DNA from 3 places in the Vibrio sp. T11.5 genome. Region 2 is predicted to be linked to each of the others. Evidence: predicted binding sites of a transcription regulator. Region 2 holds the regulator's gene; each other region holds the start of a gene.
What was found. Region 2 encodes PurR, which represses purine synthesis genes. Its sites were predicted from a motif close to TNANGNAAACGTTTNCNTNA; they were not measured.

Region 1 (4,865 bases), on a different contig from region 2:
GGTCATGTTCTGGACCGCTTTTTACATCAGCAATGGCTTTAAGGTGTAGCTGGACTTCAGCCACTATTTTGGTCTTTGGAAGCTGAACTAACAGATTCAAGTCACGATAGCCCGAAGCGCCGGGTTTCTTAAAGCGATTTTTTACCTTCACGACAGTGGTTTCACGGTTTAACACTTCATAAGCGGACATCAAGCTTTCGATGTCATTGGCAACAATCGTTGCACGGGCGAGGTCAGTAATACGTTCTGTATCCCCATCCAATTCGTAAGCGATTTTTTGTTTTGCTCTGTCTGCCGACTTCACTCCGGCAAAGTAAGCGTCCGTTGAGGTCAACATAGCGGTGCTCTTACAGAGCATTTCTAGTTCAGCTTGAGCTTGGTGTGCTTTGCTGTAAAGAATATCGAAGTCAGAGTAGGGCTGAAGAGGAGTTGTTGGCGTGGATTGGATACCATACAGGCCACTTAGGTTATGTTTGAATGCTTTGGAACAGACTTCGTTCTGGTTCGTTGAACGATTTTCTTCACTACCGGGTGTTGTTGGAATAGCGGCGAAAGCTGGTGCGCGGCTGAGCATTAAAAGCATCAGGGCCGTAGTTCGCAAAAATAGGCTCATTCACTCTCCTTAGATTCGTAGCGTCTTGGATAAATGGTGCAAGAAAAGGTTCAACAGCCAAAACGTACTTATCTCTACTCTTTATATTGGGGCTTGCTGACGAATTACAATATCGTTTTTACCCCATGATTTAATTATTTGAACTCTTTCAATTTATTTGAGCGTCTGATTCGCTTATGGTTCATTCTCAAGTTGTAAATAAGTATAAACACCCAACCTGAACCTAATCTGAACGTTTTATACAGCTTGAGGGATACCACTCAGAAATGCTTTGGTATAGGCTATGAGTCAGTCACGTCAGGTAGGGAATAGAAATGAAAGATCCAGAATTTTGGCACAGTAAATGGGCATCAAACCAAATTGGTTTTCACCGCGAAGATGTCAATCCATTGCTGGTTCAGTATTGGTCCGAAACAAAACCGAACAGAGAGGATAAAGTGTTTGTCCCACTATGCGGCAAGACAGAAGATCTTGTCTGGTTGGCGACCAAGCATGACGATGTTCAAGGCGTAGAACTGAGTAAAATTGCTGTACGCTCTTTTTTTTCTGAACATTTTTATACGCCTACGGTGACCTCAATAAGTGGGCAGCATGAATTGTATCAGTTTGATGAGCTGTCTATTTACAACGGAGACATCTTTACTGCGCCGGTTCAGCCTGTCGAGATTGTGTATGATCGCGCTGCTCTCGTCGCATTGCCAGAAGAAATGCGCACTGACTACGCTCAACGAATCAAATCATTGCTTAAACCTGGCGGTAGAATTCTGTTGGTCACTCTGGATTACCCACAGGCTGAAATGGCGGGTCCTCCATTTTCAGTCGCCGAGTCTGAAGTTCGCCAACTGTTCTCAGAATATAAAATTTCCAAACTGTATCGTGATGATGCTGATGAGAAGCATCCGAAGATAGCGAAGAAAGGCTTATCCCACTTTGCAGAAGAAGTGTATTTGATCGAGAGCGAATGATAACAGCCCCTGTGTTTGAGCGCAGGGGCTGTTATTTTAATAAACGATGTTTACCTTAGCTGCGCTGGCGACAGCGCTTTCTATTGCTTGCTCAATCGTGTCTCTCCGAGCAATGCTCACTCCTAAGCGTCTTCGTCCGTTGATATCAGGTTTGCCAAACAAACGTAGCTGAGTTTGCGGCTCGGCTAGAGCGTCGGGGACTCCCTCAAACTGAATATTCTCGGATTGACCTTGCCCTAAAATCACGGCAGATGCGGTTGGACCGTATTGAGTGATACCTGAAATAGGTAAGCCAGTGAAAGCGCGTACGTGCAGTGCGAATTCAGAACTGTCTTGAGACATGAGAGTGACCAAGCCGGTGTCGTGCGGGCGAGGGGAGACTTCATTGAAAATGACGGTGTCACCCTTGACGAACAGTTCGACACCGAAGATGCCGCGGCCTCCCAATGCATTAACCACCTTACTAGCGGCATGCTGTGCGGCAGATAGGGCGGCTTGAGACATCGCTTGAGGTTGCCAAGATTCACGATAATCACCGTCTTGCTGGCGATGTCCGATCGGAGCACAAAAGTGGATGCCATCAATCGCTTTGACGGTTAATAAAGTAATCTCATAATCAAAATCGATAAAGCCTTCAACAATGACACGCCCTGCGCCTGTGCGGCCACCTTCTTGAGCGTATTGCCATGCTGCTTTTACGTCTGTCGCTGATTTAATGACACTTTGACCTTTGCCTGAAGAACTCATGATCGGTTTACACACGCATGGTATACCAACAGATTCAATGGCTTGGGTGAACTCTTCATAGGAGCTTGCAAAATGGTAAGGGGAAGTATTGAGGCCAAGTTGTTCTGCTGCCATTCGCCGAATTCCTTCTCGATTCATTGTTAGGCGAGTAGCATTCGCTGTCGGGACCACATTGACGCCATTGGCTTCAAGCTCAACCAGCTTATCTGTAGCAATTGCTTCGATTTCAGGTACTACATAATCGGGTTTTTCTTTGGCGATGAGCTGTTCTAGTGCATCACCATCAAGCATGTTCAGTGTGTAGCTACGGTGTGCTACCTGCATTGCGGGGGCATTTTCATATCGATCACAAGCGATGACCTCCAAGCCCAAACGTTGACATTCAATAGCGACTTCTTTTCCAAGCTCTCCCGAGCCTAGGAGTAAAACTCGTGTCGCATTGGTGCGAGTTGCAGTACCAAACATAGATAACCTTTAAATACGCGGATATGAAGTTGACTCGAATCATACGCATATATAGACAAAAAGCAAACGTTTGCTTTTTGTGTCGGGAGGATACAGTGCAAGACCACGAAACCTCGCTCAGCCAGCCATAGCGGAAAAAAATTTGAAGGATGCTGCTTTCCTTATTACCGAATTTCATCAATAAGTTAGAGCTTTTGAGACCAGTGAAACTTTGATGTAACAAACAAATTGTTATTGTGATTTGTATCAATAATGAGAATACTTAAGTAGAATGATGAGTTTGAGCTTATAATTCACTCAAACTATAAAATTAACAATAGTAGCCTTAGCCGATAGATGAAATACGATCCAAGCAACTCCATAAAGGTTCCAATTGATACGTTGACGGTTGGAATGTTTGTTACCGCAATCGAAGATAACGAACGCGTTAATTTAGCCAATGCTGGTAGAGTCTCCTCCCAGCAAGCTATTCAGCAGCTGATCAAAAATGGAATTAGATTTGCGTGGGTGGACCAAAACCTTTCTGTCAAAGGAAGTGTCTTTAAGCCGGTGGTTGAGGAGGCCCTACCCGAAGAAAGTGCATCGACCACACCGGTAACGCGAAAGCCTATGAGCCGGTTTTCCAAGCAAAAGCGAGCTTCAAAGATCATCCGTGAAGCGAAAGATCTGGCTCAAAAAATCCTCAACCAAACGTTTGATGATAAGTCGATTCATGTCGATGAATTGGAGGGGTGGGCCGACGACCTTATCGAAACCGTATTGATTGATTCAGATGCGTTACATTGTGTCTCTGCTTTGCGCAACAAAGACGAATACTTGCTTGAACACTCAGTCAATGTTGCAACCTTACTCGTCACCTTTGGTAAGCATCTTGATTTGCCAAAGGACACGCTTAAACAGCTTGCAATTGGCGGCATCATTCATGATGTTGGTAAAATCAAGGTCGATGACAAAGTTCTGCATAAACCTGGCAAACTCACACCTGAGGAGTTTGATCATATGAAGCTTCATCAGGTGTTTGCTGAAGAGATTATCCTAACGGTGGAGGGATTAGGAGACATCAGCCGAGATGTGTGTTTGATGCACCATGAAAAGTTAGATGGTAATGGTTACCCTAAAGGCCTGAAAGGCGAGGAAATTCCGCTGCATGGTAGAATGAGTTGTATTGTTGATATTTACGATGCCTTGACTGCCGATCGTTGTTACAAAAAAGGGATGAGTTCGGCGGAAGCGTTCAAGATAATATTGAGTTTAACGCCATTTCATCTTGATCGGGACTTGGTTTATAAGTTTATCAACTGTATCGGTGTTTATCCTGTGGGAGCATTGGTCGAGCTCAATGATGGCAGGGTAGGTATTGTTTGGACATCGAACCCAGATGAGCCCTTAAAACCAGAAGTGAAGTGTTTTTATTCGCGTAAATACAAGCGCTTTGTTGACGTTAGCTTTGTCGATATTAAAAATAGCCAGTATAAAATCGAGAGAGCGATTGCTCCGTCTAACCTAAATGTCGATCCGACTCCCTTCTTTGATGTTTGATCAGACTGCAAAAAAGGCGCTTTTTCAGCGCCTTTTAGTTTTATTGTCTTAGATGGCCAGATACGCAATAGGAATATCTGGGTTAATTGCTTCCAGAGTTGATTGCGTGTCGGCGAGGTGACTAATAGAACCTTCAGACATTTCAACTAGCGCGGTTGTTGCAATATCGTCAAAAGATTCACCATCAAGTAAGAGTTGAATAAGTGCCACTTGTAGAGGTGGAAGACTAGGGTTAAATGCTGCGTTTTCAGCATAGGCACCTTGATACACTTTGCCGTTTTTCAGCTTGATGCTCACGCCACTTAAGTTGTGTGTATACGGCGCGTGACTCTTATTGAGCGCACTCAGGGCTTTCAGTATCATTTCATCAGACTCTTGACACTTTTTGCCGTGATCTATAGTCGCCATCAAACCGGATTTGATGCCAAGATCAGATGGACCAAAGGATTCAGGTAGGTACTCTTTTAGTGTTTTTTCATCACGTTGAGGTAGTTGGACTACCAAGCTGTCCGCCGTCGTCAGTTCGTTCATAAACT
Region 2 (4,865 bases):
GTGGATTTTTAGGATCAAACTCCATCTTAGCGCGCATCCGGCGAATTAACACATCGATCGTGCGATCATTAGGTGCATCAACTCTATGACTGATCATATTGAGTATACGTTCTCGGCTGAGTACTTGGTTCGGATAAGAGGAAAGAGCGACTAACAGCTCATATTCGGCTTTGGTCAGTTTTACTGGTTCGCCATTTTTGCTTAGAGCGCGACGAGGAACATCAAAGGTCCATTCAGCAAAACGTATCACATTGCCTGTATTTTTTTGCTGTTCATCGACATCAATGCCACGACGAGTTGCGGCAATGCGCCACAATAGGTTCTTAACACGAACAAGCAATTCACGCAGTTCAAACGGCTTGGTGACATAATCATCTGCGCCCATTTCTAGGCCTACGATTTTATCAATGCTATCCGTGCGACCCGTTACGAGAATAATTCCAATGTCTGATTGACTGCGAAGTTCACGTGTGAGCATTAACCCATCTTCACCGGGAAGGTTGATATCCAGCATCACCAAATCAACTTCATCACTTTGTAGCGTGTCGCGCATTTGCTCGCCGCTTTCAGCTTCACTGACTTGGTAACCCTCGTTTTGAAAGTAGCCAACCAACTTGCTGCGAGTCACTGTGTCGTCTTCAACTACTAATACGTGATAGCTCATTTACACCACTTACTTACATTTGGAATTGTCTTCGTTTGTATTCTATTCATAATCAGTAACAATTCTAGTGTTTGTCGTCCTATCAAGGGGAAACCTGAGTGTTTATTGATTCAAAACAAAACTAGTCTCAGGCATTAATAACTTTGCACTTTTGCACTCAATCTGAAACAACACCCATTATCGCTATTCATTTTTATTGGTTAAACTGGAAAGCAGAATTTTCAGGAGTCTGAACTCATGCAAGAACTTAAAGCATTCAACGAAAAACGCGCTGAAATATACTGGTGGTTGTCCAGCTTATTTGCTAAAGAGCTAACAGAAGAGGATCTTCAGCAGTATCAATCTGTAGAGATCCGTTCTTTTCTAACAGGGCTGGGGGAAAACTCTCACCTGAAACCAGCCATAGATAAACTAGTCATTGCGCTCAATCGTCTTATCGATCGTGAAGATGCTCAGCTTGAACTGGCCGCAGACTTTTGCGATTTGTTTCTCAAATCAAACAAGGACTCAGCACTGCCTTACGCTTCGATATATATCGGCAACTCTGGCCTTCTCAATGACCAACCAGCCGCAGACATGGCGGAGTTGATGGCTAAACATGGCATTGAGGTAGACAAAGGGCTGAATGAGCCCGCAGACCACCTAGCGATTGAGCTCGATTTTTTGGGCAACCTGATTATCCAAGCTAACGAGCTAGATCAAGAACGCCACATGGAAGATTCATTTGCCGAACAGGAAGGATTTATTCAACAACATCTCCTGAGTTGGGTGCCACAATTTAGTAAGCATTGCGAAACATTGGACAAATTTGGCTTTTACTCTGCGGCTGCTTTGCTACTGGTTACGTTTCTTGAACTCGACTGCGCCTACTTAAGAGGTGAGTAACCTTGTTATGAATGTGTGATACAAAACTTATTACACCTTCTTTTTGTTTGCTCTTCTTTTGTTTGCGGTCTAGAATCGTGACCGCAAACGATAAAAATGAATGAACTAGAGACAAACCGCTGAATTAAGCGGTTTTTGTGTTTCTGATACTTTCTGCCAATTTATTCTACAATCTGAATATACCTCCTGGCAGTCATCGACAGGACAGAACCTTATGGCCACTATTAAAGATGTGGCACGCCTAGCTGGTGTGTCAACTACAACAGTTTCTCACGTAATTAATAAGACACGCTTTGTTGCCGAGGCGACACAAGAAAAGGTAATGGAAGCGGTCACGGAATTGAATTACGCACCAAGCGCCGTCGCACGCAGCCTGAAGTGTAATACTACTCGTACTATCGGCATGCTTGTTACTCAATCGACCAACCTATTCTTCTCTGAAGTCATTGATGGTGTAGAAAGCTATTGTTATCGTCAAGGCTACACGTTGATCTTATGTAACACTGGTGGCATCTACGAGAAACAACGCGACTATATCCGTATGCTCGCGGAAAAACGTGTCGATGGCATTCTAGTTATGTGTTCTGACCTAACAGAAGAACTCAGTGAGATGCTAGACCGTCAGAAAGACATTCCTAAAGTAATCATGGATTGGGGGCCTGAAAGCTCTCAAGCCGACAAGATCATTGATAACTCAGAAGAGGGGGGTTATCTTGCGACCAAATACCTAATAGACAACGGGCATAAAGATATTGCTTGTCTAAGCGGTCACTTCGAAAAAGCGGCCTGTCAGGAACGTATCTTAGGCTTCCGTCGTGCAATGACCGAAGCCAATCTTTCCGTCAACGAAGATTGGATTCTAGAAGGTAACTTCGAGTGCGATACAGCGGTGTTGGCAGCCGATAAAATCGTCGCCATGGACAAAAAACCATCAGCAGTGTTCTGTTTCAACGACACCATGGCACTAGGTTTAATGAGCAGACTGCAGCAAAAAGGTGTTCGTATTCCAGAAGATGTTTCTGTGATTGGCTATGACAACATCGAACTCGCCGAGTATTTCTCACCACCACTCACAACGGTCCACCAACCTAAACGACGCGTTGGTAAAAATGCGTTTGAAATTCTTCTCGAACGCATCAAAGACAAAGAGCATGAAAAGCGTGTATTTGAAATGCACCCAGAAATTGTAGTACGCGATACTGTGTGCAAATTCAACAAATAGCAGTGTGAAACGCCCGATTAATAACTCAATCTATTAGTCGGGCCTATCATTCAGGCGCAATTTAATTGAACCAAGATCACATTTGATCAATAGAGATGTGATACTTGCCTCAAATTTTATTTATCCTTAAGATGTTCGACTAATGCCACGAACAGGGCAAACCACTCGAAAGAGTGGGACGCAAAGCTTCCGGCCTGACTCAGGAAACTGAAAGGTAGCGGGGTTGCCGATGGGCAAAGATGCAAACGATTCGTATCGTTTAAAACACAACACTACAATTCTCACTTTTGAGCGAACATTGTAAATGTATGAGTTTTAATCTGGTATGACACCTTATTGACACTTTATCTGCATTATTTTGCTAATCTCTCGGACCTGAATTTGGTGGCGTATAATAATATACACCGAGATAACACAGCATGGATAAACCAATACTTAAAGACTCGATGCGACTTTTTGACCCACTTGGTCGTATAAAATCGCGTTCGATGTTCGGCGGATTCGGAATCTTCGCAGACGACACAATGTTCGCATTGGTAGTTAACGATATGCTCCATATCCGCGCCGACGACAAACTGGCTAGTCAATTTAAATCTGAAGGCTTAGAGCCCTATGTTTACAAAAAACGAGGCTTCCCGGTCGTAACCAAATATTTCGCTTTAACCAACGATGTCGCCTCCTGCCCCACCCGCGCGATAGAGCTAGCGCAGAGCGCACTCGAAGTCGCTAAAAAAGAAAAGACATCTCAAGCGAAAACTCGACCTAACCGCCTTAAAGACCTCCCTAACCTCCGTCTTGCAACTGAACGTATGCTAAAGAAAGCGGGCATCGATAGCGTTGAAAATTTAGAGGAAACAGGTTCAGTTAAGGCATTTAAGGCGATTCAAGCCACTCATACCGCAGACGTGTCCTTAGAATTGCTCTGGGCGTTGGAAGGCGCAATCAATGGTAAGCATTGGTCCGTCATTCCACCTGAACGTCGACAGGAGCTGGTCAACATACTCAACAGCTAATCAAGAATCGATGAAAAGCCAACCAGACGGTTGGCTTTTTTATTGGCTGTGAAATTTAATCTTTGCCAAACAGTTCTTATTTGTTAACAATTTAAATGAGCGCAATGTGTCTGCTGCTCGAAATAGAGGAAGTCGTTATGAATAAGAAACTTGTGTTGGGTATCCTGTTGGTCGGCCTGATCATTTTTCTCGGAGTCAATTTCGGTCAATACCTAACGTTAGAAAATGCCAAATCACAACAAGTTGCATTATCTGCATACATCAACAGTAATTTTACCTTAGCTGCGGCTATCTACTTCCTGGCTTACATCGCTATCACTGCGTTTTCCATTCCAGGGGCAGCAGTAGTCACACTACTTGGCGCCGCTCTATTTGGGTTTTGGACAAGTTTGTTACTCGTTTCATTTGCCAGCACCATAGGAGCAACATTAGCCTTCTTGAGTAGCCGCTTCCTGCTACGTGATTGGGTACAAAGTAAGTTTGGCGACAAACTGAATGCCATCAACCAAGGTGTCGATCGAGATGGGGCTTTTTACCTGTTCTCGTTGCGCCTCATACCTGTGTTTCCATTTTTTCTCATCAACTTACTCATGGGTCTGACACCTATTTCAACGGCTCGATTTTATCTCGTTAGTCAGCTAGGCATGCTACCTGGTACAGCGGTATACCTGAATGCAGGTACACAATTGGCACAGATAGATAGCTTATCAGGTATTGTCTCTCCATCAGTATTGGCCTCATTCGCTCTTCTAGGACTCTTCCCTGTGATTACCAAATGGGTGATGGGAAAAATTAAAGGGTCACCACAGACACGAGATGGGAGCCCGTCTTGAAAATATTCACCGCTAACAACCCTCCTGAAGCTCACATCATTTGTGAGCTTCTTAAGTCCAACCGAATACATTGCGAAGTGAGAGGAGAAGGTATCTTCAGCCTGCAAGGAGAGATCCCATTCGGAGAACATTCGCAGCCTTATGTATGGTTAATAGACCTTCAAATGAAAAAGCGCGCAATCGCAATCATTGAACAGTTTCATCAACAAACCTGCGCGGGCAATGAATGGTGCTGTGGAGAGTGTGGG
Region 3 (4,865 bases), on a different contig from region 2:
CATGCTGAAATGCAAGTATTACGCAAAGCAGGCCAAGTACTGGAAAACTACCGATTGTTGGACACAACGCTATACGTCACCTTAGAACCATGCCCTATGTGCGCTGGCGCTCTGCTTCACAGTCGGGTTAAACGTATTGTTTATGGTGCCCCGGATCTAAAAGCGGGTGCGGCGGGAACAGTACTTAACTTGTTTGAACATCAGGCAGCATATCACTATGCCGATATTGAGCAAGGACTGATGGAAGAAGAGTGTCGAGGTCAACTTCAAGCGTTCTTTAAACGTCGTCGCAAAGAGAAGAAAGCGCAGAAACAGGCGAAGGGCTCAGAAGGGTAAGGTTCTCAGCAAACACCTGCATCTAGGTGTTTGCCTACTGGGTTTATGCGCAACTTAGCTGCATAAAAGCTCTGTGACGAGCAATGACTTTTTTCTTGTTGTTACTGAGCATTCTTTTTCGACGGTTGGCTGCCACCGTTTTATTAAGGCGTTTTGACTGCATTTTATGTCTACGCATAAAACAACCTCCTACTATGGGTTATATCTAGATTATTGCTTTCTTAATTGAAGGCACTGATTATATTGAGTAACTGATTTCTACCAGCTATTTGTTACCATTTTAATAATGTTTATGAAATAGCTATCACACGATATTATGTATGGGTGATTTAGTAGAATTCAAGTGCACAATCATTAAACAATGATTGTGCACTTGTACGCTTATTTATTCTTGAGTTGCTGATGCTGGTATAGCACCTGATGTGGCTTGATCTGAGAGCGTTGCATTCTCTAGTACTTCGATGACTGTAAGATCATCTGTGCTGACATCGCTACTGTCAGCGGGTTGCTGCTCGACATGCCCAATGATGCTCTGATAGTAGCGTCGGATGTTTTCGACGTAGTTTCGCGCTTCGTCACCGCGGGCGTAACCATACCGAGTTTGGCTGTAGTATTTTTTCTGGCGCAACAACGGCAAGCGATCTTTCACATCCGCCCAAGAATCCGGGTTGCCACCTTGCTTTTTGGTTAGTCTCCTTGCGTCCATCATGTGACCATAACCGACGTTGTATGAGGCAAGGGCAAACCAAATCTTTTCATGCTTATCGATGGAGTCTGGGATGCGTGAAACCATACGACGTAAATAGTCAACTCCGCCTCTTACCGACTGCTTTGGATCGAGTCGATTGGTTACTCCGACACTTTTAGCTGTTGGCAGAGTCAGCATCATCATGCCACGTACTCCTGTTGGGGACTTAGCGAGCGGATTCCAATGCGACTCTTGATAAGCTAAAGCAGCCACCAAACGCCAGTCAAACTCTTCTGAATACTGTTTAAACAGTGGTGCCCATTGGGGAAGTTTTGAATTGAGTGCACGGATAAACGCGCGCGTATCAACGTAATCGAAGCTGCCAATATGGCCAATATACTTTTCTTCTAATGATGCGAGGTGACCAGATTGTTTGGTGTAGCCAAAGAATTCGATCATCAATGCATACAAGCTTTCGTCCTCTGAGCGTCGCACAAACCAAGAAATAGGCTGGTCTTCGGTTAGCTCAAATGCAAGAGCAATATCAGGGTAGATACGTTGAGATAGGGATACTTCGACGGAGTCGGCGACAGTAAACATCAAATCACCGTCAGAAACTTGCTTAAGCAGATCATTCACCTCTGCTTCAGGATCAATTTCAAACGCGAAGTCAGGATGTTGTTCTCTTTTGATGGCATTGAGTGTCTGTTTAACATGTGAATCACTGATAATTTTCAGAATGGGCAGCTCCTCTCCATCATCGCTAAGCGTAGGCTGAAGGTTAAGGAGTTGCTCTAGGTTACGTGGGCGCCTGTGACCTTTTTTATACACAACCTGTTGGCTAACGTAATAGTAAGCAGGTCCGGGTCTGAATCGCTCCATTCGTTCAGGAGATTGAGTCAAACCAGCGGCAATAATGTCGATTTCACCTTTGGCCAGTGCAGGGTAGAGTGATGAGATACGATAGGCTGGTTTCATTTCCAATTGCACACCAAGTTCATTGGCGAACTCGCGAGCCAGTTCGTAATCCAAACCCGCAGGGCCATCAAGACCGATATAGTAGGACAGTTGGTTATTAAGAGTTCCGACACGTAACACACCTCGTTCACGTATCTGGTCCAAATCACTTTTGGGCTCTGACTCAATCTGACAGCCGGATAACATCAATACCGAAAACAGCAAGGCGCTGATTGACGTCCAACGATTCAAGTAATGCTTCTTCATTCACATCATTCTCATACTTCCAGTAGGGCATTTATATCAAAGTGTCATAACAAGGCAAGACAATCAGAGCGACTTCGAGTTAAAGATTTAAAAATAGGATTTTTGCTGTAATTCAAATTTGACGAAAAAAATGACGCAAACGGTTGCTTTTGGTGTTACATCACAAAAATAATTCCTTTATAATGCGCCAGCAAAGAAGAGGTGGAATCGGCATAGGTTTTTATTTCTTAGGGAATAGCATCAAATTTATTTTTTCTAACCGACTGAATTTATTCCAATATCACCTTAATCAATTGCATAAGAGACCTAAGCGCATGAGAATTTTTCGTGGCTCCCCAGCTCTATCTGAATTTCGTGTTAACAAGCTTCTCGAGCTTTGTCGTGAATTGAGCCTTCCTGTGACTGGCATTTACGCAGAGTTTGCCCACTTTGCTGAACTGTCAGCGGATCTAGATGTTCAGGAAGTTGAAAAACTAGAAAAACTCCTGACTTACGGTCCGACAATTGAAGAGCACGAGCCAGAAGGCCTTCTTCTGCTAGCTACTCCTCGCCCTGGTACTATCTCGCCTTGGTCTTCAAAATCGACTGATATTGCTAATAACTGTGGTCTAGATAAAGTCGTTCGTCTAGAGCGCGGTACGTCTTATTACATTGAAGCTTCTGCTGAACTGACAGAACTGCAACTCGTCGAGCTTAAGGCAATTCTTCATGACCGCATGATGGAAGTGGTTTTCACTGACTTGGAATCTGCACAAGCACTTTTCCAAGTGGCAGAACCTGCACCAGTCGCGGATGTTGACTTACTAAATGGCGGACGTGCTGCGCTTGAAAAAGCAAACGTTACCCTAGGCCTTGCGCTTGCCGATGACGAAATCGAATACCTTTACGATGCGTTTGTGAACAAGCTAGATCGTAACCCAACAGACATCGAACTGATGATGTTTGCACAGGCGAACTCGGAGCACTGTCGTCACAAGATCTTTAACGCAGACTGGACTATCGACGACGTTAAGCAAGAGAAGTCTCTGTTCAAGATGATCAAGAACACATTCGAAACCACACCAGAAAACGTCCTGTCTGCGTACAAAGACAACGCAGCAGTAATGGTGGGTTCTGATGTTGGTCGTTTCTTCCCGAACCCAGAAACTCGCCAGTACGGTTACAACCAAGAGAAAGCGCACATCCTAATGAAGGTGGAAACGCACAACCACCCTACGGCTATCTCTCCTTGGCCGGGCGCTTCGACTGGTTCTGGTGGTGAAATCCGCGACGAAGGCGCAACAGGTATTGGCGGTAAGCCAAAAGCCGGTCTTGTTGGTTTCACAACATCTAACCTACGCATTCCTGGTTTTGAACAGCCATGGGAAACAGATTTCGGTAAGCCAGGTCGCATCGTTAACGCACTAGACATCATGCTAGAAGGTCCACTTGGTGGCGCTGCGTTCAACAACGAGTTTGGTCGTCCAAACCTACTTGGTTACTTCCGTACTTACGAAGAGAAAGTGAACTCTCACGCCGGTGTTGAGGTTCGTGGTTACCACAAGCCAATCATGATCGCTGGTGGTATGGGTAACATCCGTGACGAGCACGTACAGAAGAAAGAGATCCCTGTGGGTGCAAGCCTAATCGTACTTGGTGGTCCTGCGATGAACATCGGCCTTGGTGGCGGTGCCGCATCTTCAATGGCGTCTGGTCAATCAGCAGAAGATTTAGATTTTGCTTCAGTACAGCGTGAAAACCCAGAGATGGAACGCCGCTGTCAGGAAGTGATCGACCGTTGTTGGCAGCTTGGTGAAGAGAACCCAATCGCATTCATCCACGATGTGGGTGCGGGCGGTATCTCTAACGCACTCCCAGAGCTTGTAGACGATGGTGAACGTGGCGGTATTTTCCAACTGCGTGATGTACCAAATGACGAACCGGGCATGAGCCCACTTGAGATCTGGTGTAACGAATCTCAAGAGCGTTATGTAATGGCAGTTGCGCCAGAGAACATGGAAGTATTCGATGCGATTTGTAAGCGTGAGCGCGCACCATACGCTGTAGTCGGTGTGGCAACGGAAGAGCGTGAACTGAAACTTGAAGATTCACACTTCGAAAACACGCCGATCGACATGCCAATGGGTGTGCTTCTGGGTAAGACGCCTAAGATGCACCGTGATGCAAAAACACTGAAAGCGAATAACCCAGCAGTTAACCGCGACGGTATCGAACTAAACGAAGCTGCAGAGCGCGTGCTACGTCTACCAACGGTTGCTGAGAAAACATTCCTTATCACTATCGGTGACCGCACGGTAACAGGTCTTGTCGCGCGTGACCAAATGGTTGGCCCTTGGCAAGTTCCTGTAGCGAACTGCGCAGTAACAGCCGCAAGTTACGACACTTACCACGGTGAAGCAATGTCGATGGGTGAGCGTACACCAGTTGCTCTACTAGACTTCGGAGCTTCGGCTCGTCTAGCAGTGGGTGAGGCAATCACCAACATCGCAGCGACAAACATCGGTGATATCAAACACATTAAACTGTCTGCAAACTGGATGTCTCCAGCCGGTCACCCAGGTGAAGATGCTGGCCTTTACGAAGCGGTTAAAGCGGTGGGTGAAGAGTTATGTCCGGC

Region 1: a site for PurR is predicted at 2,849-2,868, ahead of purT (formate-dependent phosphoribosylglycinamide formyltransferase). Genes of this name have one in related genera too.
Region 3: a site for PurR is predicted at 2,380-2,399, ahead of purL (phosphoribosylformylglycinamidine synthase). Genes of this name have one in related genera too.

The regions. Positions count from the first base shown of each region.
Region 1 is NZ_JAPPTP010000009.1:166,452-171,316, reverse strand. Features, by position in the region: gene OH455_RS11845 (phosphoribosylglycinamide formyltransferase) at 1-613, opposite strand, end outside; gene OH455_RS11840 (thiopurine S-methyltransferase) at 928-1,578, shown strand; gene purT (formate-dependent phosphoribosylglycinamide formyltransferase) at 1,615-2,790, opposite strand; gene OH455_RS11830 (HD-GYP domain-containing protein) at 3,127-4,329, shown strand; gene cdd (cytidine deaminase) at 4,378-4,865, opposite strand, start outside.
Region 2 is NZ_JAPPTP010000001.1:629,047-633,911, forward strand. Features, by position in the region: gene torR (two-component system response regulator TorR) at 1-664, opposite strand, end outside; gene torD (molecular chaperone TorD) at 902-1,549, shown strand; gene purR (HTH-type transcriptional repressor PurR) at 1,764-2,771, shown strand; cyclic di-GMP riboswitch class I at 2,917-3,002, shown strand; gene OH455_RS02950 (TfoX/Sxy family DNA transformation protein) at 3,191-3,784, shown strand; gene OH455_RS02955 (TVP38/TMEM64 family protein) at 3,922-4,617, shown strand; gene OH455_RS02960 (putative signal transducing protein) at 4,614-4,865, shown strand, end outside.
Region 3 is NZ_JAPPTP010000037.1:13,549-18,413, forward strand. Features, by position in the region: gene tadA (tRNA adenosine(34) deaminase TadA) at 1-336, shown strand, start outside; gene OH455_RS22215 (hypothetical protein) at 380-514, opposite strand; gene mltF (membrane-bound lytic murein transglycosylase MltF) at 722-2,248, opposite strand; gene purL (phosphoribosylformylglycinamidine synthase) at 2,563-4,865, shown strand, end outside.